Regions from separate parts of the Granulicatella sp. genome, predicted to be linked through region 2. Evidence: a T-box and tRNA genes for the amino acid it is inferred to sense, from the RefSeq annotation. Region 2 holds a T-box; the other holds one or more tRNA genes.
The links. The T-box of region 2 lies ahead of leuS (leucine--tRNA ligase). A T-box ahead of a tRNA ligase gene usually reads a tRNA of that ligase, here a tRNA-Leu.

Region 1: it has a tRNA-Leu gene. The T-box ahead of leuS (leucine--tRNA ligase) is inferred to sense a tRNA for this amino acid. The anticodon was not compared.

The regions. Positions count from the first base shown of each region.
Region 1 is NZ_DBHISP010000005.1:103,325-115,053, reverse strand. Features, by position in the region: gene gpmA (2,3-diphosphoglycerate-dependent phosphoglycerate mutase) at 1-526, shown strand, start outside; gene ACO5V7_RS04205 (dihydrolipoamide dehydrogenase) at 538-1,080, shown strand; gene gorA (glutathione-disulfide reductase) at 1,555-2,904, shown strand; tRNA gene ACO5V7_RS04195 (tRNA-Leu) at 3,175-3,257, opposite strand; gene ACO5V7_RS04190 (SprT family protein) at 3,294-3,728, opposite strand; gene trkA (Trk system potassium transporter TrkA) at 3,850-5,202, shown strand; gene ACO5V7_RS04180 (TrkH family potassium uptake protein) at 5,213-6,676, shown strand; gene ACO5V7_RS04175 (DUF1002 domain-containing protein) at 6,796-7,746, shown strand; gene ACO5V7_RS04170 (hypothetical protein) at 7,958-8,284, shown strand; gene ACO5V7_RS04165 (DUF4230 domain-containing protein) at 8,536-9,147, shown strand; gene ACO5V7_RS04160 (zinc ribbon domain-containing protein) at 9,216-10,082, opposite strand; gene gloA (lactoylglutathione lyase) at 10,350-10,727, opposite strand; gene ACO5V7_RS04150 (aspartate kinase) at 10,899-11,729, shown strand, end outside.
Region 2 is NZ_DBHISP010000001.1:184,356-196,084, reverse strand. Features, by position in the region: gene mnmM (tRNA 5-(aminomethyl)-2-thiouridylate-methyltransferase MnmM) at 1-335, opposite strand, end outside; gene ACO5V7_RS00890 (LysM peptidoglycan-binding domain-containing protein) at 487-2,358, shown strand; T-box leader at 2,377-2,572, shown strand; gene leuS (leucine--tRNA ligase) at 2,618-5,032, shown strand; gene ACO5V7_RS00880 (cysteine desulfurase family protein) at 5,055-6,179, shown strand; gene thiI (tRNA uracil 4-sulfurtransferase ThiI) at 6,194-7,411, shown strand; gene ACO5V7_RS00870 (N-acetylmuramoyl-L-alanine amidase) at 7,463-8,881, opposite strand; gene ACO5V7_RS00865 (deoxyribonuclease IV) at 9,025-9,927, shown strand; gene ACO5V7_RS00860 (Fur family transcriptional regulator) at 9,929-10,411, shown strand; gene rpsU (30S ribosomal protein S21) at 10,568-10,741, shown strand; gene ACO5V7_RS00850 (GatB/YqeY domain-containing protein) at 10,837-11,283, shown strand; gene ACO5V7_RS00845 (PhoH family protein) at 11,306-11,729, shown strand, end outside.

The DNA of each region.
Region 1 (11,729 bases), on a different contig from region 2:
ATCAGTATTAAAAAGAGCTATCCACACAGGACACATCGTCTTGTCTGAATTAAATCAAGACTATTTACCAGAAACAAAGAGCTGGCGATTAAACGAACGCCACTATGGAGCCTTACAAGGACTCAATAAACAAGAAACACGCGAAAAATATGGTGACGAACAAGTGTTGCTTTGGAGACGTTCATACGATGTGATGCCTCCGCTACTTAGCGAGGAAGAAGCAGCCAAACAAGCCAAAGACCCGCGCTACAAACATCTACAAGTGAAGGATCTTCCTCAAGGGGAAACATTGAAAACAACCTTGGACCGCGTGCTTCCAATTTGGCAAGATGAAATTGCGGTGGATTTACTCGACGGTAAGAACGTGCTCGTTGTAGCGCACGGAAACTCTCTTCGTAGTCTAGTGAAATACTTGCTCAACTTAAGCGAAGAAGAAATCTTGAAATTTGAAATCCCAACTGCAACACCGCTTGTATTTGACCTCGACGAAAAACTACAAGTGAAAGACTATCATTTTATTAAATAAGGAGAATGCCAATGAAGTGGGAGAAGAAACACACTTTAGAAGAAACCGTTGAATGGAGGGGCCTAGCGGAGAGCGACATGCAGCCGTTCAAAGCGTATGTAAATGAAAAAACACCAGGAATTTGCGGAACCTACGCGGCAGCTTCGTTGACAGTTCTCATGGCCAAACGCGAAGGTGTCGTGACACAATCGATGGACGAGCTATTAGAGAGCATGGAGGCGTCGATTGAATACGCACTTCCATATCGCGGAACTTTCTACTGGGACGTGCAACGCGGACTCAATCAGGAGTGGAAGAAATACGGATATAAAACACACTTTAATTTATTTAGTGAAAAGGTCACACCAGGCCTTCTTGAAGACGGAGTGCCTGTTGTCGTAGGAACCACTACAGCTCTTGGTAGTCCGTATAAAAACCACTGGCTTGTCGTGTACCAATACGCCTTCGATTCAACGGGCAAACTTTGGTACAAGGCATACGATAACCACGGCTCAATCACTACGATTATCCCAGCCGTCCAAACTCTATGCGCCCTCTGGCTTGAAAAGCTCTAGTCACAGCACCTTAAGAATCAACTAGAAAGCATCCAGCTTACAAACTGAAAAACAGAATTAAACTACTAGCACAGTAACAAGGAGCGAAGAGTCCGTTATTTGTCACATGATTCTATCAGAGCATTTTTAAACTCTGACTCAAAAATTGATCAGCACTAAAAAATGATTACGAAGAAGCCTGCGGATTTAGATAGAGCTTTTAATTAAGCAAAGTTAATATGAAATAGACCCAGTAGCTGATTGAATTAAGCTTCATCACTCGTGATTTGCTTAATTCTAATCAGCCTTGCGAGGGTAAGACTACGAAGCAAAAAGGACTCACACTGTGAGTCCTTTTTTAGCTTCTGTCTTACTCCCAAGGCTTTGCAGTAATCATTTTTTTCTGTGCCTAAACTAATTCTATGAGCAGGGTTTAAGACAAAAGCAAAAGCGCTCTGATAGAATGAGTGTGACAAAATAACGGAGGATGAGCGTATGAAGGAATTTGATTTAATCTCTATCGGTGGCGGTAGTGGCGGTATTGCCACAGCAAACCGTGCAGCAATGCATGGTGCCCGTGTAGCCGTAGTAGAAGGAAACTTACTTGGAGGAACCTGTGTAAATATCGGCTGTGTTCCTAAGAAAATTATGTGGTATGGAGCGCAAATTGCAGAAGCGATTCACGCATATGGTCCAGACTATGGATTTACTGCAGAAAATGTCACTTTTGAATTTGCGACATTAAAGAAAAACCGTGAAGCGTATATTGACCGTTCACGAAATTCTTTTAATGGGACTTTTGAACGCAACAACGTAACGGTAATTAAAGGGTACGCGCGCTTTGTCGATGCCCACACGATTGAAGTGAATGGGGAAGAGTACCGTGCCAACCATATCGTAATTGCGACAGGGGCAAAACCTGCCATTCCAAACGTGGAAGGAAAAGAACTTGGGGGCACTTCTGACGATGTATTTGCTTGGGACGTGTTGCCACAATCCGTAGCCATCTTAGGCGCTGGATATATTGCCGTAGAACTTGCTGGTGTTTTACATGCTCTAGGCGTGAAGGCAGACCTATTTGTTCGCCGCGATCGTCCTTTACGTAACTTCGACCATTCGATTATTGAAGTACTCGTTGCGGAAATGGAAAAATCAGGACCAACCTTGCACACAAACAAAGTGCCACAAAAATTGGTTCAACTTGAAGATGGTAGTGTGGAAATTCATTTCGAAGATGGAACAACTTTCGCTGCTGAAAAAGTGATTTGGGCAACAGGACGTTTTCCTCATACAGAAGGATTAAACCTTGAAGCTGCAGGAGTGGAATTAACAGAACGTGGATTTATCAAAGTGAATGAATTCCAAGAAACAACAGCCCAAGGTGTGTACGCACTGGGAGACGTTTCTGGTGAAAAAGAATTGACGCCAGTAGCGATTAAAGCAGGACGCACACTAGCAGAACGTTTATTTAACGGACAAACAAACGCGAAAATGGATTACTCAACAATTCCAACAGTCGTATTCTCACATCCAGCCATTGGAACAGTGGGGCTTACAGAAGAGGAAGCCATGAAAGAGTACGGTAAAGAAAACGTGAAGGCATACTTATCAACGTTTGCTGGAATGTATTCAGCCGTGACAAGCCATCGCCAACAAGCGCGCTTCAAACTCATCACAGCAGGAGCAGACGAAAAAGTAGTAGGCCTCCACGGGATTGGATATGGCGTTGACGAAATGATTCAAGGGTTTGCCGTAGCCATTAAAATGGGTGCAACCAAAGCCGACTTTGACGCAACCGTCGCGATTCATCCAACAGGAAGCGAAGAGTTTGTGACGATGCGTTAAGGATGTGAGGGAGAGTGGTCAGCTTTCGACCCTTTACCGAAATTAACGCAAGCGTCCGATAAGGACGTGCGGATAATTATCGGAAAGGAACGCGAAAGCTACGAGCCTGAACTCAACTACACAGGATGTGAGCAAAAGCGTTCAGCCAATATTCACAGTGTGAATGTTTGGTGACGGTGAGCTTACCTTCATCACTGCACAGAACATTTAGATATACAAGCACAAAAACACCCTAGATGGTCATCCATCTAGGGTGTTTCATTTTCTTTATGCGGCCGGCGGGACTTGAACCCGCACAGGTATACACCCACTGCCCCCTCAAGACAGCGCGTCTGCCATTCCGCCACGACCGCAGAACTATTTCAGTTTATCAAATGTTTGTTGAAATTTCAATCTAAAAGAATTAATTTTCCGTGACATTTTCCGCACGCATAGCGTTTTGTATTCATCTTACGCATTCTAGGGTAGTGGTGATGGCACGATGTACATTCGTAAATGAAGTTCGGCTCTCTCATTCGCTCGACAAATCGGCTTCCACCTACTGGAGCGAGCAGGCGTTTGAAGTCTTGATCACGGTGACGATAGCCGCCACCTGTTTGATGCAAGTGATAATGACAGAGTTCGTGTTTAATGACGCCAATCAAAGCTTCTAGCCCCAGTTCTTGTTCGACAAGGGGGTTAATCTCGATATTTCCCGTCTTCAGAAGATAACAACCACCGCTAGAACGCAGACGTTTGTTATAAGTGATTTTGTGCGTGAATTTTCGTTGAAAAAACGTGCGCGAAATCTCCTCGGTTAAGTTTTGTATTTCGTGTTCGTTCATAATTGCCTCCGACCTTAGTGTAACATTCTTTGCACCTTTAGAAAACAAGATAAACTTTGACCTTTCCGCACCAGACGGGTAAAATAGGAGGGTATAAGATTTTCAATCTGGAGGAAACTAAATGAAAATTGTTGTTGTCGGTGGGGGGAAAGTCGGCGAAGTCATTTGCCAAGAACTCTCAACGGAAGAAAATGACATTGTATTGATTGATAAAAATCAAGATTTAATTGATCGACTCTTAAACAAATTTGATATTATGGGAATTTGTGGAAATGGTGCTAGTTACGATATTCTTGTGGAAGCAGGAGTGGAAAACTGTGATATCTTTATTTCCGTAACGGAAATGGATGAAATTAATATTATTGCGTCAATCCTTGCGAAAAAAATTGGGGCGGAATATACAGTTGCACGTGTGCGTAATCCTGAGTATTCACAACAATTACAACTCATTCGTGAAAGTCTAGGAATTTCATTACTGATTAACCCTGAGCTTTCGACAGCTCGTGATATCGCGAATAACTTTAATTATCCTTCTGCATTAAGTGTGGAAAATTTTGTTGGAAATCGAGTGAGCTTACTGGAGCTAGAAATCAACGAAGGATCACGTCTTGCTGGATTAACCTTAAAAGAAGTGCGTAATCGTTTTGAATCCATCTTAATCTGTGTGATTCATCGTAACGAGCAAAGCTTTATTCCGGACGGAGATTCAACACTAGAAGCAGGAGATCATGTGTATATTACTGGAGCTTATCCTGACTTACGTAATTTCTTAAAATTAACAGGACAAGAAACGAAGAGTGTCTCTTCGGCCGTGATTGTTGGTGGTGGTCGTATCACCTATTATTTACTCAATATGTTGAAACAAACTAAAATCGATACGAAAGTGATTGAAGTGAATGAAGAACGCAGTGAAATTCTAAGCTATGCATTTCCACATACAACAGTAATTCATGCCGACGGAACTGATCACGATGTATTAGAGGAACAACGCATTACAGAATATGATGTGTTTGTATCAATGACAGGGATTGATGAGGAAAACTTAATCCTTTCTGCATATGCTAAACAACAAGGCGTTCAAAAGATTATTACGAAGATGAGTCGTCCAGCTCTTCTTAAAGTATTTAAAGGTTTTGACAGTCAATCAGTTGTGACTCCAAAACATATCGTGGCTAATGAAATTATTCAATTCGTTCGTTCACGTTCAAATACTCAAGGGTCAAATGTTGAAGCATTATACCGTTTAGCAGATAACCAAGTTGAAGCACTGCAATTCCGTGTTCAAAAGAATAGTGCGATTTGTGGCATTCCATTATCAGAACTCAAAACAAAATCAAATCTCTTGATTGCGTTTATTGTTCGTGGACAACAACTAATCTATCCAGCCGGAAATGATACCATTGAACCATTTGATAAGGTAATCGTCGTGACAACGGAAAAAGACTTTGACGACATTAACGACATTTTGGAATAGAGGTGTCGCAATGAATATAAAAACAGTTCGCTATTTTGTGGGAAAAATGCTTCAAGTTGAAGCAGCACTTTTAGCTTTACCACTGATTGTTAGCTTTATTTATCAAGAGTCACACACTCAAAAACTTGCTTATGCTGGTACGATTTTGATGTTGCTCGTAATTGGCTCTCTCTTAAGCTTTAAAAAACCGGAGCCGCTTAAAATTATGGCGCGAGACGGGGTTGTTACCGTTGCACTGAGTTGGATTTTACTCTCTTTCTTTGGAGGATTACCCTTTGTCTTTACGGGTGAAATTCCAAATGTGGTAGATGCCTTCTTTGAAACAGCAAGTGGATTAACAACAACGGGATCAAGTATTATTCCAGATCTTTCTGTATTAGCGCATTCTTCATTATTTTGGAGAAGTTTCACTCACTTAGTCGGTGGGATGGGGGTACTGGTTTTTGCACTTGCGATTCTGCCCAGTCATGGTTCCGAATCTGTACAATTAATGCGTGCGGAAGTCCCTGGACCTGTGTTTGGGAAACTTGTTTCTAAATTAGCGCATACTGCACAAATCTTATATATGATTTATTTAGCAATGACTGCCGTACTAGTGATTATTCTAGTCGTCTTCCAAGTACCACTCTTTGATGCTTTGCTTCTAGCGTTTGGTACAGCTGGAACAGGTGGTTTTGGGGTTAACAATGCTGGATTTAGTATTTACGCCAATCCAGCAGCTGTGGAATGGATTATCGGAGTAGGGATGATGCTCTTTGGAATCAACTTTAACTTGTACTACTTTGTCCTTTTAGGCGCTGTTAAAGATGTGATTAAAGACGAAGAAATGCGTACGTATGTCGGAATCGTTCTCAGCTTTACGATGATTATTTTTATCGTATTGACGATTACTCAAACGGCTTTAGGAGTTCCGATTCGTAGCGTCTTCTTTACGGTATCGTCGATTATTACGACAACCGGATATTCAACGGTCGACTTTGGACTCTGGGGCTTGTTCCCACATGTGCTCCTTCTACTTCTAATGTTTATTGGAGGATGCGCAGGATCAACAGCAGGAGGGATTAAAGTTTCTCGTATTATCGTGTACTTCAAGAGTGCGATTGCCGAATTAAAACGTATGGGGCAACCACGCCGGGTCTTTGTACCAACGATGAATGGAAAACCAATTGACAATAAGATGGAGAAGAGTATTGCGAACTACTTAATCGTGTATGTGTTGTTCTTCCTCGTATTGTTACTCTGTGTGTCATTTGAAGCAGGCGATTTTACAACAGCCTTCTCAAGTGTGGCCGCAACCTTTAACAACATCGGGCCAGGGCTTGGTCAAGTTGGGCCTACAAGCAACTTCTCGATGTATTCGGATTTCAATACATTTGTCCTTTCAATTGGGATGATTGCAGGACGTTTGGAAATTTATCCAATCATTATGCTTTTCTCACCAACAACTATGAAGGCATTTACTCGAAGACGTTAACAAATTCTTAAACAAATAGATAAAGAACTTTAAGGAAAGAGCACTCTTTTCTTAAAGTTCTTTTTGTATACTAGAGTTGTAACGAGTGAGTTACGATTTTGAATAAAGGAGGTTCATTCATGAAGAAATGGGTGAAAGGAACCGCAATTGTCCTTGCATTGATGGGATTATCCATGAAAAGTGCATATGCCATTGATACAACCAGCATTAATGAAAAATGGGGAAAACCAACCGTTGTTTATGGCGGAGGATTAAATGAATCACAAATTAAACAGACATCAGAGTTATTAGGAATTAAAGATCCGAATACTGTTAGAACTGAAAAAGCAACTGGGCAAGATATGATTAAATATCTAGGAAGTGGAGATGGAAACACTTCTGTTATGATCTCTTCAGTGATGGTTCAAAAGAAAGATAAAGGGACTGGAGTTAAGGTTCGTATTAAGACTCCTGAAAACATCACCCTAGTGACAGCTGAGCAATATGCCAATGCGGCCATCACTGCTGGGGTAACTGATGCGGAAATTGAAGTAGCAGCAGTATCAAAGGTAACTGGAGAGTCCGCTTTAACAGGTGTATATAAAGCCTTCGAAGCAAACGGGGTTCAGCTGGACGCCAAACGTACTGAAGTAGCTCAACAGGAATTAGAAGTGACGAATAAAATCGCGCAAGAAAATGCAAACCAAAAAGGATTCGATTCCTCAAAACTCGATAAAGCGATGATTGAAATCAAAAAAGAACTTGCGGAACTCAAACAAAAGCAAGGACAACTAGCTACAAAAGAAGATATCGAACGTATTATTAACGAGGCCTTGAAGAACAACTCATTGCAAAATGTGATTTCCCAAGACCAAATTAATGCATTAGTCGCTTTTGCGCAAAACTACCAAAACACAAGTGCGATTGATTCCAAACAAGTATTAGAGCAATTAAATAGCTTGTCAAAATCAGTCGGCGAAAAGATTAACAGCTTAGTCGAACAAGCCAAAAACGAAGGATGGTTGGACAAAATTGCCCAATTTTTCACTTCCATCTTTGAAAGTATTAAAAATCTATTCAATCAGCAATAGGAAAGTTCGATTGAATATTTAATAAACAAAAAGCAGTCGTACAAGAACCAACTAAGAACAGCTGTAAGTTCTTAGAATCCCCCTCTTTAGGTTCTTGGAAGGCTGTTTTTTTGCTTTTCTTCCATATCACCATAAGTTCTTCACAATAAAAGAATAAATTAATGTTATAATTTTTTAAGAAGATAGGGCATGTAAAAAGGAGAATAGTGCAATGAAAGAATGGATAAAAAAGTATACCGTGTATATTGTTATTGCCATGATGTATTATTTCATTCCGTTATATTTAGTCAAAGATACAGGAAGTGGCATCTTTCTACTATTGATGGTCATCCCTATAATTGTATTCCTTATTTCACTAGTCTTCGCTAAAAAGAACGGATTTAGATGGTATTTTTCTGTTATCGTTGGATTATTGTGGTTTCCGAATGTGTTTATTTTAAATGACTCTGCCAGTAGTTATACAATGGTTTATGGAGCCATTAGTTTTATTGGCCAATTGATTGGAAATCTTCTTAGAAAATATAGAAAGTCCATTTAGTTTCTAATCATGAAAAAGAGTTAAAATCAACAAATAACCCTGACCAGAGATGGTCAGGGTTTTCTGTTTTTATTTTAGAATAAGATAAGATGCAACAACCCTATTTTATACTTTTTTGGAGGGTATTAATATTTTTAGAAGATAATATGAAATATTATGTTGACTGTTATTTTTAGAATGTGTAAAATTTACATATGCTATTAAAAGAGAAGTTTCTTTCAGAAAAGCAAAAATAGTGGAGGGTATGTAAATTGAGAAGTACAAATAAAAAGAAGAAATTTAATATGTTTAGTGTTCTATTGAATGTGGTATTAATAGCTATTATAGCTATTGGAGTGCTGTTTTTCTTACCTAAACAACAAAAATCAGAAATCAAATCTTCAATTAATATCGAAAGTATTGAAAAAGTGAATGAAGTTGTATTTTTGAATGCAGGAGTTAATGAAATTATTACTGAAACAAAAACAACCCAAGTTTTTGGGTTTGATGTGCCGTTCTCTAGAAAAACAGCATTAGTGATTTTAAATTATACAGCTAAATTTGGAATTAAAAGTAGTGTAAAGGTTGAACAAATAGCTGAAAAAGAATATAAGGTTATCGTTCCAAAATTTGAAGTAATTGGTGTTGAACTTTCAAAAGATAATCCTTACAATTTGTATGATAATCATGGAGAGTTGTTAAGTGGAACTACAGAAGATGTTGATACTGGTAAATTGGTCACTAACCAACTTTCTAGTGATAAACAAGCAGAGTATTTAGATAAATTTAAGAGTGCAATTAAAGAATCTGCAATCAATTATTATAAAACAATATTTGCTTCAATGGATTCTGAAGTAAAAGTAACTATAGAATTTACAGAATAATTCTTTCAAAAAGAATAGTAGAAACAAAAAAACCTGACCGTCGCTGGTCAGGGTTTTTTGTTTCTATTTTAGAATAAGATTAAGAGTAAGCTGATGGTGATAATCAGTTGTATCACTAAACCAAGTAGGGATAAGTAAATTGGATCGATGGTTGATTCTGTTGTGTTCTTAAACATCGATGACGTAAAGGTCACGATGTAGAGTAGGAAATGTGCAAAGAATACAATGACGATTCCAACGAATAACCATACAGGGCTAATGAAGGTCATGACTGTCGCAACGGCAAGTAGAACAATGGCTAAAACGTTCATTCCTTCGTATTGTGTCAACCAGTAGTTAAACACGTGTTGACGTTTTTGGAAGACGTGTTTCAATCCATAAGAAACTGTTGGGAACCCAAGGTAGAACACCGCGTAGAAGAGGATGAAACGAATGAACATCCAAATGTAGTTTGGTGTACTTGTTAAACTTGGTAAGATTGAAATGTCTGCAAAGATTTGGTATTGACCAATAATCGAATGAATTAAGTGTGTTGAGACAAATGCGGACATCACTGTTGCCAAAATAATTAAGGCATATCCATATGAACGGCTATATTGACGTTTACGTGAATAGTGGTTTGTCGGTTGTGCCAAACGTTCTCCAAAGAACGTGAAGAAGCGTTTAAATTTATTCCAAGCTCCTGCATAGGCGAAGCGGTTATTCTTCACACGGTTTTCTTGTGAGCTACGGTTATCTTCTTCAGGAATAGTTGTTTCTACTTTCGTTGTAAACGAAGCAGTAGGTTCGTTATTTTCATCTAATAAGTCTGTTTGAACTCCATCATTTGGCTCAATGGCAGTAGGAGCAGAAAGTTCATCTTGAACGGTACCACAATAAGGGCAGAGTTTTTCTTTTTCGTCAATCATTTCATGACAGAATGGACATTGTTTCATGAAGTTTCCTCTTTCCGTATGTATTACTAAATTTCATTGCTATTGTATCATAATTTTACTATAAAAAAAGACTAGGAACTCCTAGTCTTAGCGTGGCATCTTTTCAGATGAGTAGGTCGTGTTCACATCACGAACTACAAACAGCTACATCCGGTAGTGTGCCTAGGCACTCCTGTTCCACATAACTCGCAGTCTCTAATGTACTGCGTGTCGCCTCATCGCATAAAATACATTATAGCAGAGGGTGTGTGGAATGTCATGTATGAACTATTTTTCGCGGATTACTTCGATTTTGTAGCCATCTAAGTCTTTCACGAAATAGTAGTTTGCAGGATGTCCTGGTAAACCTTTTAAGTCTGTAACGTCGTAGCCTTTAGCAACGTGTTCAGCGTGAAGTCCTTCTAAGTCTTTAGCGCTGATTGCGATATGACCATATCCGTCGCCGATTTCGTATGGTCCGTGACCGTAGTTATATGTTAATTCTAATTCATAGTCATCTCCTTCAAAAGCGAGATAAGCGATTGTGAATTTATGTTCTGGGAAGTCTTTTCTTCTTGTTTCTTTAAAACCGAATGCTTCTTCGTAGAAACGAATGCTTTCTTCTAGATTTTCAACACGGACACAAGTATGCAACATTTTTGACATGGTGTGACCTCCTTTATTTATTTTATTTAAGACTAACAAACTCGAATGATAAATACAAGTTTTCAAGACTGTTTCTGTTTAAAAGACAAATGTATATAAATAGTGGAAAATCATTGCGTTCCATTCATTAATTTGGTAGTCTAGGTACATTGAAAAATAAGGAAGTGTCATATGAAAGTAATCAAATTTGGTGGAAGCTCTTTAGCCAATGCCACTCAATTAAGAAAGGTCTTTAATATTGTAAAATCCGATTCAAGTCGTAAAATTGTGGTTGTTTCAGCACCAGGAAAACGTACCTCGGATGATGAAAAAGTAACAGACCTTCTCATCCAATTAGCAACTTCTCATATTGAAGGAAATTATGATGAAGAAGTATTAAAAAAAATCTTAGTCCGTTATAAAGAAATCTGCGATGAATTAGAATTAAAACCAGAAGTGTTTGAACTCGTTCGAATTCATTTTAAAAACTTAAAAGAAAGAAACGACCTATCCTCTGAATATTTAATGGATGCTTATAAAGCAAGCGGAGAAGACTTAAATGCTCGTCTTATCGCTTCTTACTTTAACCAAGAAGGTTTTGCTGCTAAATACGTTGGGCCTCGGGAAGCCAAACTTTGGGTGAGCGATACTCCAGGGGAAGCTCGCGTTTTAGAAGAAAGCTATCATGAATTAGAGTACTTACAACTAACAAATGAAGTGATTGTTTTCCCAGGATTCTATGGGGTAACAAAAGAAGGGAAAATCGTAACGTTCTCTCGTGGAGGATCAGATATTACAGGATCTATTTTAGCCAATGCCGTGAACGCTGAAGAATACGAAAACTTTACAGACGTAGATGCCATTTATGTAGCAAGTCCAAAAATTGTTCATAAACCACTCCCTATCGATGTATTATCTTATACAGAAATGCGTGAGTTATCATACGCTGGTTTTTCAGTATTCCATACAGAAGCACTTCTTCCTTCTATCAAAAAAGGAATCCCGGTACATGTATGTAATACC
Region 2 (11,729 bases):
ATCTTTTTATCACTTCCAGGTAAATAGCCCAGATTAAAAATAGCTAGTCTAACAAGCTCGTCTTGTTCTAAATAGTTTGAAATATTCGCGTGGGAGTCTAGAATACAAGTCACTTTTGGGGCTAAGTCATATTTTTGTAATAATTGTCTTGTTTGTAAAATAGCTATTTCTTGAATATCAAAAGATAAAATTTTTGAAGTCGAATCTATATGTTGTGCCAAAAAAAGTGTGTCATGTCCATTTCCTGCGGTTGCGTCGATAAATAGTCCATTTTCTAAATTTTCTGAAAGTATCATTTCGTGGCTAAATTGTTGAGCGTTCTTCAAAATAAACACCTCTTAAGTAAAATTTTACAATTTGTTACATATTTTTTACGGATATTAAGAGTATACGACGTTTTACGTGTTCGCGCAACGTTCCCCTACACATTCATTTTTATCCTACTATAATGGATTACGAATTAGTTTTTATATGGAGGATAAAAGGATGACAGAAACAAAACACGAAAGATACTTACGTTTAAAAAAAGAAAAACAAATGAAGGCTTTCAAAGCTGCAAATAAAAATTTACAAAAGACAGTTGCTGTCGTTGGAGCAACTACAGTAGCCGGATTAGCGATAGCACCAAAAACTCATGCATATACTGTACCTACCAATCAAGTACAAACTCCAGCGCAACGTTTTTTAAATAAGATTATTCCTGCAGCTCAACAAGCTACTGAAGGTAAAGATGTCTATACTTCAGTAATGATCGCACAGGCGGCGTTAGAATCTGCCTGGGGTACAAGTGTGCTAGCTTCTGAACCAAACCATAATCTATTTGGTGTAAAAGGGAACTACAATGGTCAATCTGTAAATATGTATACATTAGAAGATGCCGGAGCGCAAAACTACTACGGTATTTATGATAACTTCAGAAAATATCCTTCTTATAAAGAATCAATGGATGATTATGTAGATAAAATCGTCAATGGTATTAAAGGAGCACCAATGTTCTATTCAGGTGCATGGAAGAGCCGTACAAACAGCTATCAAGATGCCACACGGTATTTAACTGGACGTTATGCAACGGACACTGCGTATTACGCTAAATTAAATCGTATTATTGAACAATTTGGATTGACAAAATATGATAATGGAAATGCAACTGCTATCGCAGCCTCAACTGAAGAAAAATCTTCAATTGGAGGACAATATACGGTTCAAGCAGGGGATACTTTATATGCTATCAGTCGTAAATTGGGTGTTAGTGTAAATCAATTATTGTCTTTAAATGGATTATCATTAAATTCAGTGATTCATCCAGGTCAATCTTTATCATTAGGGAATTCTACAAATAAAATTACTACTACAGTAGTATCAACCCCTGTAAACACTTCATCTGTTGCAAAAGTAAATGGCACTTATACAGTAAAAGTGGGAGATACACTTTACGGAATTAGTCGTAAAGTGGGCATGAGCTTAAGCGAATTAATTTCATCAAATGGAATTTCTGCATCAAGTATCATTCATCCAGGACAAACTTTACATGTAGTTGGTGGTGAAGCTTCTGCTACAGTAGTTAGAACATCTGCTTCAACAGCTCGTACAAGCGGTGGAAATTATGTTGTCCAAGCGGGAGACACTTTATACAGTATCGCTCGTCGTTCAGGAATGAGTATAAATTCATTATTAACGTTAAATGGTTTATCTCAATCATCTGTTATTTATCCTGGTCAAAGTTTAACAGTGAGTCAATCAGAAGGAAACTTCTCAACTCCAGTAAGTACTAAAACAAATAGAAATTCTTCAGTCGAATCAACTTCTGGGACTTATACTGTAAAAGCAGGTGATACCTTATACGGTATCGCTCGCCGTTCAGGCATGAGCTTAAACACATTATTAAGCTTAAATGGATTGTCACAATCATCAGTGATTCGTCCTGGACAAACGTTAAAACTATCTGGAGCTTCAAACGCAACAGTTGCTTCTCAAGTAAGTTATAAATCTACAGCATCAAGTGCATCAACTTCAGGAACATACACTGTTAAAGCAGGAGATACTTTATACCGTATTGCTTATAACCACGGTATTTCATTAACTACATTGTTATCAATCAATGGTTTGTCAGAAACTAGCACAATCATTCCTGGTCAACAATTAGTGATGTCTAGATCAGCAAAAACAACAACGGCAACTGCAACTTCAGCTAAAACAGTAAGCTATTCAACAGGTACATCAACTCACACTGTAAAAGCAGGAGATACTTTATTCCGTATCGCTAAGAATAATGGATTAACATTATCTGAATTAAAAGCTTTAAATGGCTTAACTTCAAATGTTATCCAAGTTGGTCAAGTGTTGAAAGTTTCAAAATAATCTGCTAAAATAATACTCACAAAAGCAGATAGAGGAATAGTAAGTTTTTCTGATAGTTGTAGAGAGTGCATGGTTGGTGAAAATGCATCAATTCGATAAACTGAACTCGCCTCTTTAGCCGAACTCTGAAGGATTAGTAAGAGTTTCCGCTTCGCCAGCGTTACAGGTAAGAAGAGTAAAATTTTTAGGTGGTAACACGTATTGCGTCCTATCTGTCAATGACAGGTGGGACGTTTTTATTTTGAAAGGAGTGAATCAGATGACATTTAATCATCTAGAAATCGAGCCAAAATGGCAAAAATATTGGAAAGAACATCATACATTCAAAACAACAGAAGATTCTTCTAAGAAAAACTTTTACGCATTAGATATGTTCCCGTATCCATCAGGACAAGGACTTCATGTAGGTCACCCAGAAGGTTATACAGCAACTGATGCTGTTTCTCGTATGAAACGTGCACAAGGATATAATGTACTACATCCAATGGGATGGGATGCGTTTGGACTTCCTGCAGAGCAATATGCTCTAGATACAGGAAATGATCCGGCAGAATTCACGAAAGTAAACGTAGCAAACTTCAAACGTCAAATTAATGAATTAGGATTTAGTTATGATTGGGACCGTGAAATTAACACAACGGATCCAGAGTACTATAAATGGACACAATGGATTTTCACTAAATTAGTGGAAATGGGACTTGCATATGAAGCTGAAATTCCAGTGAACTGGTGCCCAGCTCTTGGAACAGTACTAGCTAACGAAGAAGTTATCGATGGTAAGAGTGAACGTGGAGGACATCCAGTTTACCGTAAACCAATGAAACAATGGATGTTGAAAATTACAGCATATGCTGATCGTCTATTAGAAGATTTGGATGATCTAGATTGGCCAGAAAGCATCAAAGATATGCAACGTAACTGGATTGGTCGTTCAGAAGGAGCTCAAGTTCGTTTCAATGTAAAAGCAATAGATGAGAGTTTTGAAGTCTTCACAACACGTCCGGATACATTATTTGGAGCGACTTACAATGTATTAGCTCCAGAACATGAATTAGTTCAAAAAATTGTGACTCCTGAACAAAAAGAAGCAGTAGATGCTTATATTGCAGCCGTTTCTACAAAATCTGACTTAGAACGTACGGAACTTTCTAAAGAAAAAACAGGGGTATTTACTGGAGCGTACGCGATTAACCCAGTGAACGGAAAAGAAATCCCAATCTGGATTGCAGACTATGTATTAAGTACTTATGGTACAGGTGCCATTATGGCCGTTCCAGCACATGATGAACGTGACTACGAATTTGCCAAAGTATTTGGATTAGACATTATTCCAGTGATTGAAGGCGGAAACGTTGAAGAAGAAGCGTACACTGGTGATGGTGTACATATTCATTCAGAATTCTTAGATGGATTAAACAAAACTGATGCAATTGCTAAAATGAATGCATGGCTTGAAGAACATGGCGTAGGGGCTGCAAAAGTAAGCTATCGTCTACGTGACTGGTTGTTCTCTCGTCAACGTTACTGGGGTGAACCAATTCCAGTCATCCATTGGGAAGATGGTACTATGACAACTGTTCCAGAATCAGAACTGCCATTAGTGTTACCAAAAACAGATAAAATTCGTCCTAGTGGTACAGGTGAATCACCACTTGCAGCGATTGAAGACTGGCTCTATGTAACGGACCCTGCAACAGGTAAGAAAGGTCGTCGTGAAACAAATACAATGCCACAATGGGCAGGAAGCTCATGGTACTTTGTACGTTACATTGATCCACATAACAAAGAAAAAATTGTTGATCCTGAGAAAGTAAAACAATGGTTACCAGTTGATTTATATATTGGTGGTGCAGAACATGCGGTTCTTCACTTACTATATGCTCGTTTCTGGTATAAAGTGTTATACGATTTAGGCGTTGTTCCAAACAAAGAACCATTCCAAAAATTATTTAACCAAGGGATGATTCTTGGAGAAGGTAACGAGAAAATGTCTAAATCTAAAGGGAACGTTGTAAATCCTGATGATGTTGTTCGTGAATATGGTGCTGATACATTACGTGTTTATGAAATGTTTATGGGACCACTTGATGCATCGATTGCTTGGAGTGAAAAAGGACTTGAAGGTAGCCGTAAGTTCCTAGACCGCTTCTGGAGATTGATGATTGATGATAATGGCAAGATGCGTGACCGTATCACAAAACTTAATGATGGCAAATTAGATAAAGTGTACCATCAAACGGTGAAAAAAGTGACAGAAGACTTCGAAGAATTGCATTTTAATACTGCAATCTCTCAAATGATGATTTTCGTAAACGAAGCGTATAAAGCAGATGCATTACCATTCGACTACATGAAAGGTCTTGTACAATTGATTGCGCCATTAGCACCACATATGGCTGAAGAAATCTGGAGTAAATTCGGATTCACAGAATCAATTAGCTACGAACCATGGCCAACTTACGATGAATCTAAATTAGTAGAAGACGAAGTTGAAGTGATTTTCCAAGTAAATGGAAAAATTAAAGCACGCGTAATGGTTCCAACGAACGCAGATGCTGCTGCTCTTGAAGCACTTGCTAAAGAACATGATTCAGTAAAATCTGCAATTGAAGGAAAAACAATCCGTAAAGTAATTGCCGTTCCAGGACGTTTAGTAAACATCGTTGCGAACTAATGGAATTTGAAAGGATAGTAGAATGATTTATTTTGATAATGCAGCAACAACGAAAATTTATGATGATGCATTAACGAGCTATGTTCAAGTTAGCCAAAAGTTCTTCGGAAATCCATCGAGCTTACACCAATTAGGAGTCGATGCCCATCAAGTGTTGACAAAAGCTAGAGCACAAGTGGCTAGTTTATTATCAGTTCAACCTGAGGAGATTTTCTTCACCTCAGGCGGAACTGAATCAAATAACTGGGCGATTAAAGGAACAGCTTTAGAAAAATCTGTATTTGGGAAGCATATCATCACGACAAAGATTGAACATCCTTCAGTCATTCAAACCTGTAAGCAATTAGAACGCTTCGGGTTTGAAGTGACGTACTTAGATGTCGATTCAAAAGGAATTGTAAATGTAGAGCAATTAAAAGAGAGTCTTCGCAAAGATACGATTCTAGTGAGTGTAATGGCTGTCAATAATGAAGTTGGTGCAATTCAGCCAATTGCGGGAATTGCACAAGTGTTAGAAGCATATCCATCGATTCATTTTCATGTGGATGCTGTTCAAGCGCTTGAGAGCGCAAGCCAGCTGCTAGCCCTTGGACGCATAGATTTATTAAGTCTATCTGCGCATAAATTCCATGGACCAAGAGGCGTTGGGATTATGTATAAGAAATTTGGACGTAAGATTCAAGCGCTCTTAACAGGTGGCGGACAAGAAAAAGGAGAACGTAGTACAACGGAAAACCTTCCAGGGATTGTGGCCACAACAAAAGCTCTGCGAATGGCTATAGAAGAAAAGTCTGTTACGGGGGAACTTCGTAGCCAACTATGGAAAGAGTTAGCAACAAAAACTGAGATTCGCATCTTCTCGCCTGAAGATGGAGCGTCTCATGTATTATGCTTTGCTATTAAAGGTGTTCGTGGAGAGGTCGTTGTTCATGCTTTTGAAACTCATGGCATTTATATTTCTACGACTTCTGCTTGTTCAAGTAAAAAAGTAGATTCGTCTAGTACGCTTTATGCGATGGATGTGCCAACTGAATGGGCAACAGGAGCCGTTCGTGTAAGCTTCTCAAACGACAACACGAAAGAAGAAGTCGAACAGTTTATCAATGTATTGCATCAGTTAATGAAACAATTTTCGTTTTTAAAATAAAAAGGAGGAAACCTTTGAAAACTAGAATTTTGATTCGCTATGGTGAACTTTCTACAAAGGGTAGAAACAAGAAGATGTTCACACAAAAATTAGCGTCAAATATAAAAAAAGTCTTAGTAGATTTTCCTCAGGTAAAGGTGATTCCTGATTATGACTTTATGTATTTAGATTTACATGAAGCGCCTGAAGAAGCTGTTATCGAAAAGGTAAAACCAATTTTTGGGATTCAATCAATTTCGCCAGTCTATATTATCGAAAAAGATATGGAAGTAGCCAAAAAAGTGGTTCTTGACTTATTGAGTCAAGAAGATCTTGAAGGTAAGACGTTTAAAATTATGACAAAACGCTCGGATCACACATTCGAGATGGATACAAACCAAATCAATCTGTTCTTAGGAGATGCTGTTCTTGAAGCATTTCCAGATATCAAAGTTCAATTAAAACAACCAGATATTACAGTTCGTATCGATGTGCGCCGTGAACACTTAATGGTGAGTCTTAAGACCATCCCAGGAGCAGGCGGACTTCCTGTTGGAACAAGTGGTCGAGTGATGCTCATGTTATCTGGCGGGATTGATTCTCCAGTAGCAGGGTATCTTGCGATGAAACGTGGGATGGAGATTCAATGCGTTCACTTTGCAAGCCCACCATATACGAGTCCTCAAGCGCTTGAAAAAACAAAACTTTTAGCTGCAAAAATTGCTCGTTTTGGAGGAAGTATTCAATTCCTTACGGTACCATTTTCTAGAATTCAAGAGGAAATTAAGAAGAGTGTACCAGAAGCTTATTTAATGACGATTATGCGTCGCTTCATGCTTCGTATTACGGATCAACTTAGAGAAAACGTACGTGCACTTGCAATTGCTAATGGGGAATCAGTAGGGCAAGTAGCTTCTCAAACTTTAGATAGCATGCTGGCGATTAATGACGTGACTAACACACCAATAATTCGTCCGGTGGCTACAATGGACAAACTCGATATTATCAAAGTTGCTGAAGAAATTAATACTTTCGAATTATCGATTCAACCATTTGAAGATTGCTGTACGGTATTTGCTCCACCAAGTCCAAAGACAAAACCAAAACTCGAAAAGGCACGTCAATATGAAGCGCGTCTTGATGTTGAAGGGTTGATTAAAGAAGCTGTTGATGGGACAGTGATTGAAGAAATTACTGCAAACTATACAACTCCAGTAGAAACTACAAGTCAAGAAATTGATGAATTATTTTAGAATAAAAAGAAGCGACGCTATTCCACAGGGAGTAGCATCGCTTCTTTTGGTTTATTGGAAGTATTCTTTTAAGGCGTTTGCAATACTTTTTGCGATATTTTCTTGATATTCTTGAGATGAAATTACTTTATTATCGCTTTGGTTGTTTAAGTATCCAAGTTCTAAAAGAATCGATGGGCGAGCATTGTCTCTTAATACCATAAAGTTTTGGAACCTGCTGCCTTGATTTTTTAGAGGTAAGTTACGTGATAAATACTTATTAATGGTTTGACTAAGATTTTCACTTTTATCACTATAATAGTAGGTTGTAGTTCCACTAGCACTATCAACTTCCGCAGAATCAAAGTGAATACTGATAAATGCGTTGGCTTTATTTTTATTACTAATTTCGGCACGCTCTGCTAATGAAACAGAACTATTGTCAGTTCTTGTTAAAATAACTTTTGCGCCTAACGCTTCTAATTCTTTCTTAACCAAGAAGGCAGTTGAAAGTGTGTGGTCAGCTTCATGTTTTTCACTAAAGTTTACAACAGCACCAGGATCATCTCCACCGTGACCAGGGTCAATGACAATTGTTGCGTTTTTAATTCCTTGTGGGAGGGTATCATCTGACTCTATCCCTGCGAAATTTGTAGTGACTAACCAGTATGGAATATATCCATATTTTCCATTACCAACTGAAACTTTGTAGAAATCTCCTTCTCTATCTTCATATACAAATTGAGTTCCTTTATCTACTGTTCCAATTAATTCTGAAGTGATAGATGCTTTAGAATTAATTGGAGTTTCTTTTAGTTTAGTTACAAACATTTTATTGGAATCAATAGTGGTTGGGAGTCCAGCTTGTTTGTTCAATATTTCTTGGATTAAATCAATAGTATAGTTCGAAGAATCGCTATCCACGTATCCTTCAGTTTCTTTATAACGGATTTTTAAAGTTTTATCGGAAACATCTTCAAGAAGATAGAAAATTTCACCATAAGGAATTGTCCCAATTTCTTTAGTGTTTTTTTCAGCAGTTTGATAAATCTTCAACCCACCGTTTGCATAACCTTTCATTAGAGTTGTTAGTAAGATATTATCTTTTTCTTCCACATATCCAACTTGTTCATTATACTGAACTTGAATCCATCCGTTGTTTACTTTATGTAAAGATAATAAATACTGTCCTTGAGAGATTTTACCTATTGGAATGGACTTTGAATCCATCTTTTGATAAACCTGCACGTTTGAAGAACCAGTATTTACAGCAAATTGAACAACTTTATTTTTAACCCTTGAAGATGTCTGTGTAGCAGAGTTTGAGTTTGAATTGTCAACAACCGTTTGATGGATAGTGTTCTCATTAGTTGAAGCAGATTTCTCAGTGACCAAAGGATGTGCAATTATCCAAAACGTTAATAATATAAAAATGAAAGCTATGAATTGTTGTGTATTTTTCTTTTTTAATAGATGCAATATTGAATCCATAGAGACTCCTTTAAAATTAAGTATTCCTAATTCATTATAACAATAAAACCCTTATTTGTGTATAAAAAGTTGCTTTGAACTTGATTGTAGTAGAATTTATTAGGTACAATAAAATAGAATAAGAGCAAAATTGGAGGTTTGACATGTTAATTGGATCTCATGTTTCAATGAGTGGTAAAGAAATGCTATTAGGGTCAGCTAAAGAAGCCTATAGTTACGGGGCAAATGTTATGATGGTGTATACGGGAGCTCCTCAAAATACCAGAAGAAAACCGATAGAAGAATTAAACGCTGAAATAGGCAAGAAATTTATGGCTGAAAATGGAATCAAGGAAGTGGTCGTTCACGCTCCCTATATTATTAACTTAGCCAATACTACAAAAGAAGGATATATTGATTTTGCAATTGATTTTTTAAAAGAAGAATTGAGACGTGCTGAAGCAGTCGGTGCTACACAAGTTGTTTTACATCCAGGTTCTCATGTAGGAGCGGGTGTTGATGTTGGATTGAATCAAATCATCTATGGACTAAACCAAGTAATTACAAAAGATCAAACAGTTCAAATCGCCTTAGAAACAATGGCTGGAAAAGGAACGGAGTTAGCTCGTACGTTTGAAGAACTAGCTCGTATTATTGATGGCGTGGCGTACAATGAACACTTATCGGTTACATTTGATACTTGCCATGTTCATGATGCTGGATACGATATTAAAAACGATTTATCGGGAGTATTGACACAGTTCGATAAAACGGTAGGACTTGATCGCATTAAAGTTCTTCATATCAACGATTCTAAAAATCCTGTGGGTGCTCATAAAGATAGGCATGAAAATTTTGGATTTGGAGAAATTGGGTTTGATGCGTTAATGAATGTTATTCAAGTCCCAGAATTTAAAAATCTCCCTAAAATTCTTGAAACTCCATGGATTAAAGTGGCAAATAAAGTTCAGATTGCGCCTTACAAGAAAGAGATTGAAATGATTCGTTCTGGAAAATTCGATTCACATTGGATTGAAGAGTTATTAAATCAAGAAAGAAGGAAGTAATATGCATTCACACGATCATTGCTGTGGACACGACCACTGTAAGCATCATCATAACCACTCACATAATCATGTTGAAGAAGCATTAGAGATTCTAAAAGAAGCGGGCTACAAGCACACGAATAAACGCCAACGATTGGTTGAAATTTTAAATGATGCGAATCGCTACTTGTCAGCAAAGCAAGTACAAAAGTTAGTTGCACCTGAATTCCCGCAATTAAGTTATGATACAATTTATCGTAATTTATATACCTTTGTGCAATTAAATATTTTAGAAGAAACAGAACTAAATGGTGAGAAATTATTTAGATTCCGTTGCCAAACACATGGGCATCATCATCATTTCATTTGTGAAAAGTGTGGTAGTACAAAAGAAATAGATATGTGTCCAATGGACTTCTTCCAAGATCAATTAGAAGGTTGTGAAATTCATTCTCATCGATTCGAGATTTTTGGACTTTGCGAAAAATGCGCAACTAAAGCATGAATTAAGGTTTTCCTAAAAAAGTTCATAGGCAGTATAGAAGTTGATTGACATTTTAGTAAACCTTTCCTATAATAAAAAAAGGACATTTCGTTTGTTTGGTTATTCTATTCAAAAGAAAACAGTTACTTTTAAATGCTCGGAGGGAGGGAATAGGATATGTCAAAAACAGTTGTTCGTAAAAACGAATCACTTGATGATGCTCTTCGTCGCTTCAAACGTACTGTTTCTAAAACCGGAACTTTACAAGAGGCTCGCAAACGTGAGTTTTATGAAAAACCAAGTGTAAGACGTAAGAAAAAATCAGAGGCAGCTCGTAAACGCAAGTTCTAGTCAACTCTGTGTATCATATGACTATGTCAGGCTGGGGCTATAGGTCCCAGTCTTTTTTTATCAATCAAACGAAATACAAGAATGGAGAGAGAATAATGTCATTAAAAGAAACGATTAACAACGATATTAAAACAGCGATGAAAGCAAAAGATAAAGAAACTTTAGCCGTTTTGCGTATGATTAAAACAGCAATTCAAGCGGCTGAAATTGATAAAAAATCTGAGCTAACACCTGAAGAAGAATTAACGATTCTGTCTCGTGAAGCCAAACAACGCCGTGATTCAATTGTTGAATTTGAAAAAGCAAATCGACCAGAACTAGTTGAAAAAACACAAGGTGAATTAGTAATTGTTGAAAAGTATTTACCAGCACAACTTTCTTTAGAAGAAGTACAAGCAAAAATTGCTGAAATTGCTGAGCAAGTAGGAGCTACTAGTCAAAAAGAATTTGGTAAATTAATGGGAGCAGTGATGCAAGCTCTTAAAGGGCAAGCAGACGGTAATGTCATTAAAGAACAAGTAAAAGCACACTTAAATAAATAAGTGTGGATTGGAGGATAACTGATTGGAAAATGAAACCGTAAAAGCAAGTGTTGAATTAAGCGATAATCCTCAATTAATTCAATTATTTGGTTCTCAAGATCAGAATATTCGTTTTATTGAAGAGTCATTCCAAGTACAAATTACCCATCGTGGGGAGCAACTCTTTATCACTGGTGAAGAAGAGGTTACTACTCAAGTTAAAGAACTACTAAACCAACTTCAAGACTTGATCGCACGAGGGATTAGTATTTCTAAAACTGACATCATTACCGCGGTGAAGATGGCAAAACGCGGTACTTTGGATTACTTTGTTAATTTATATAACGAAGAAATTGGCCGTACATTTGCAGGAAAAGCGATTCGTGCTAAAACGTATGGTCAACAGCAATATATTCATGCCATAAAGAAGACTGATGTAGTCTTTGGCATTGGACCTGCCGGAACGG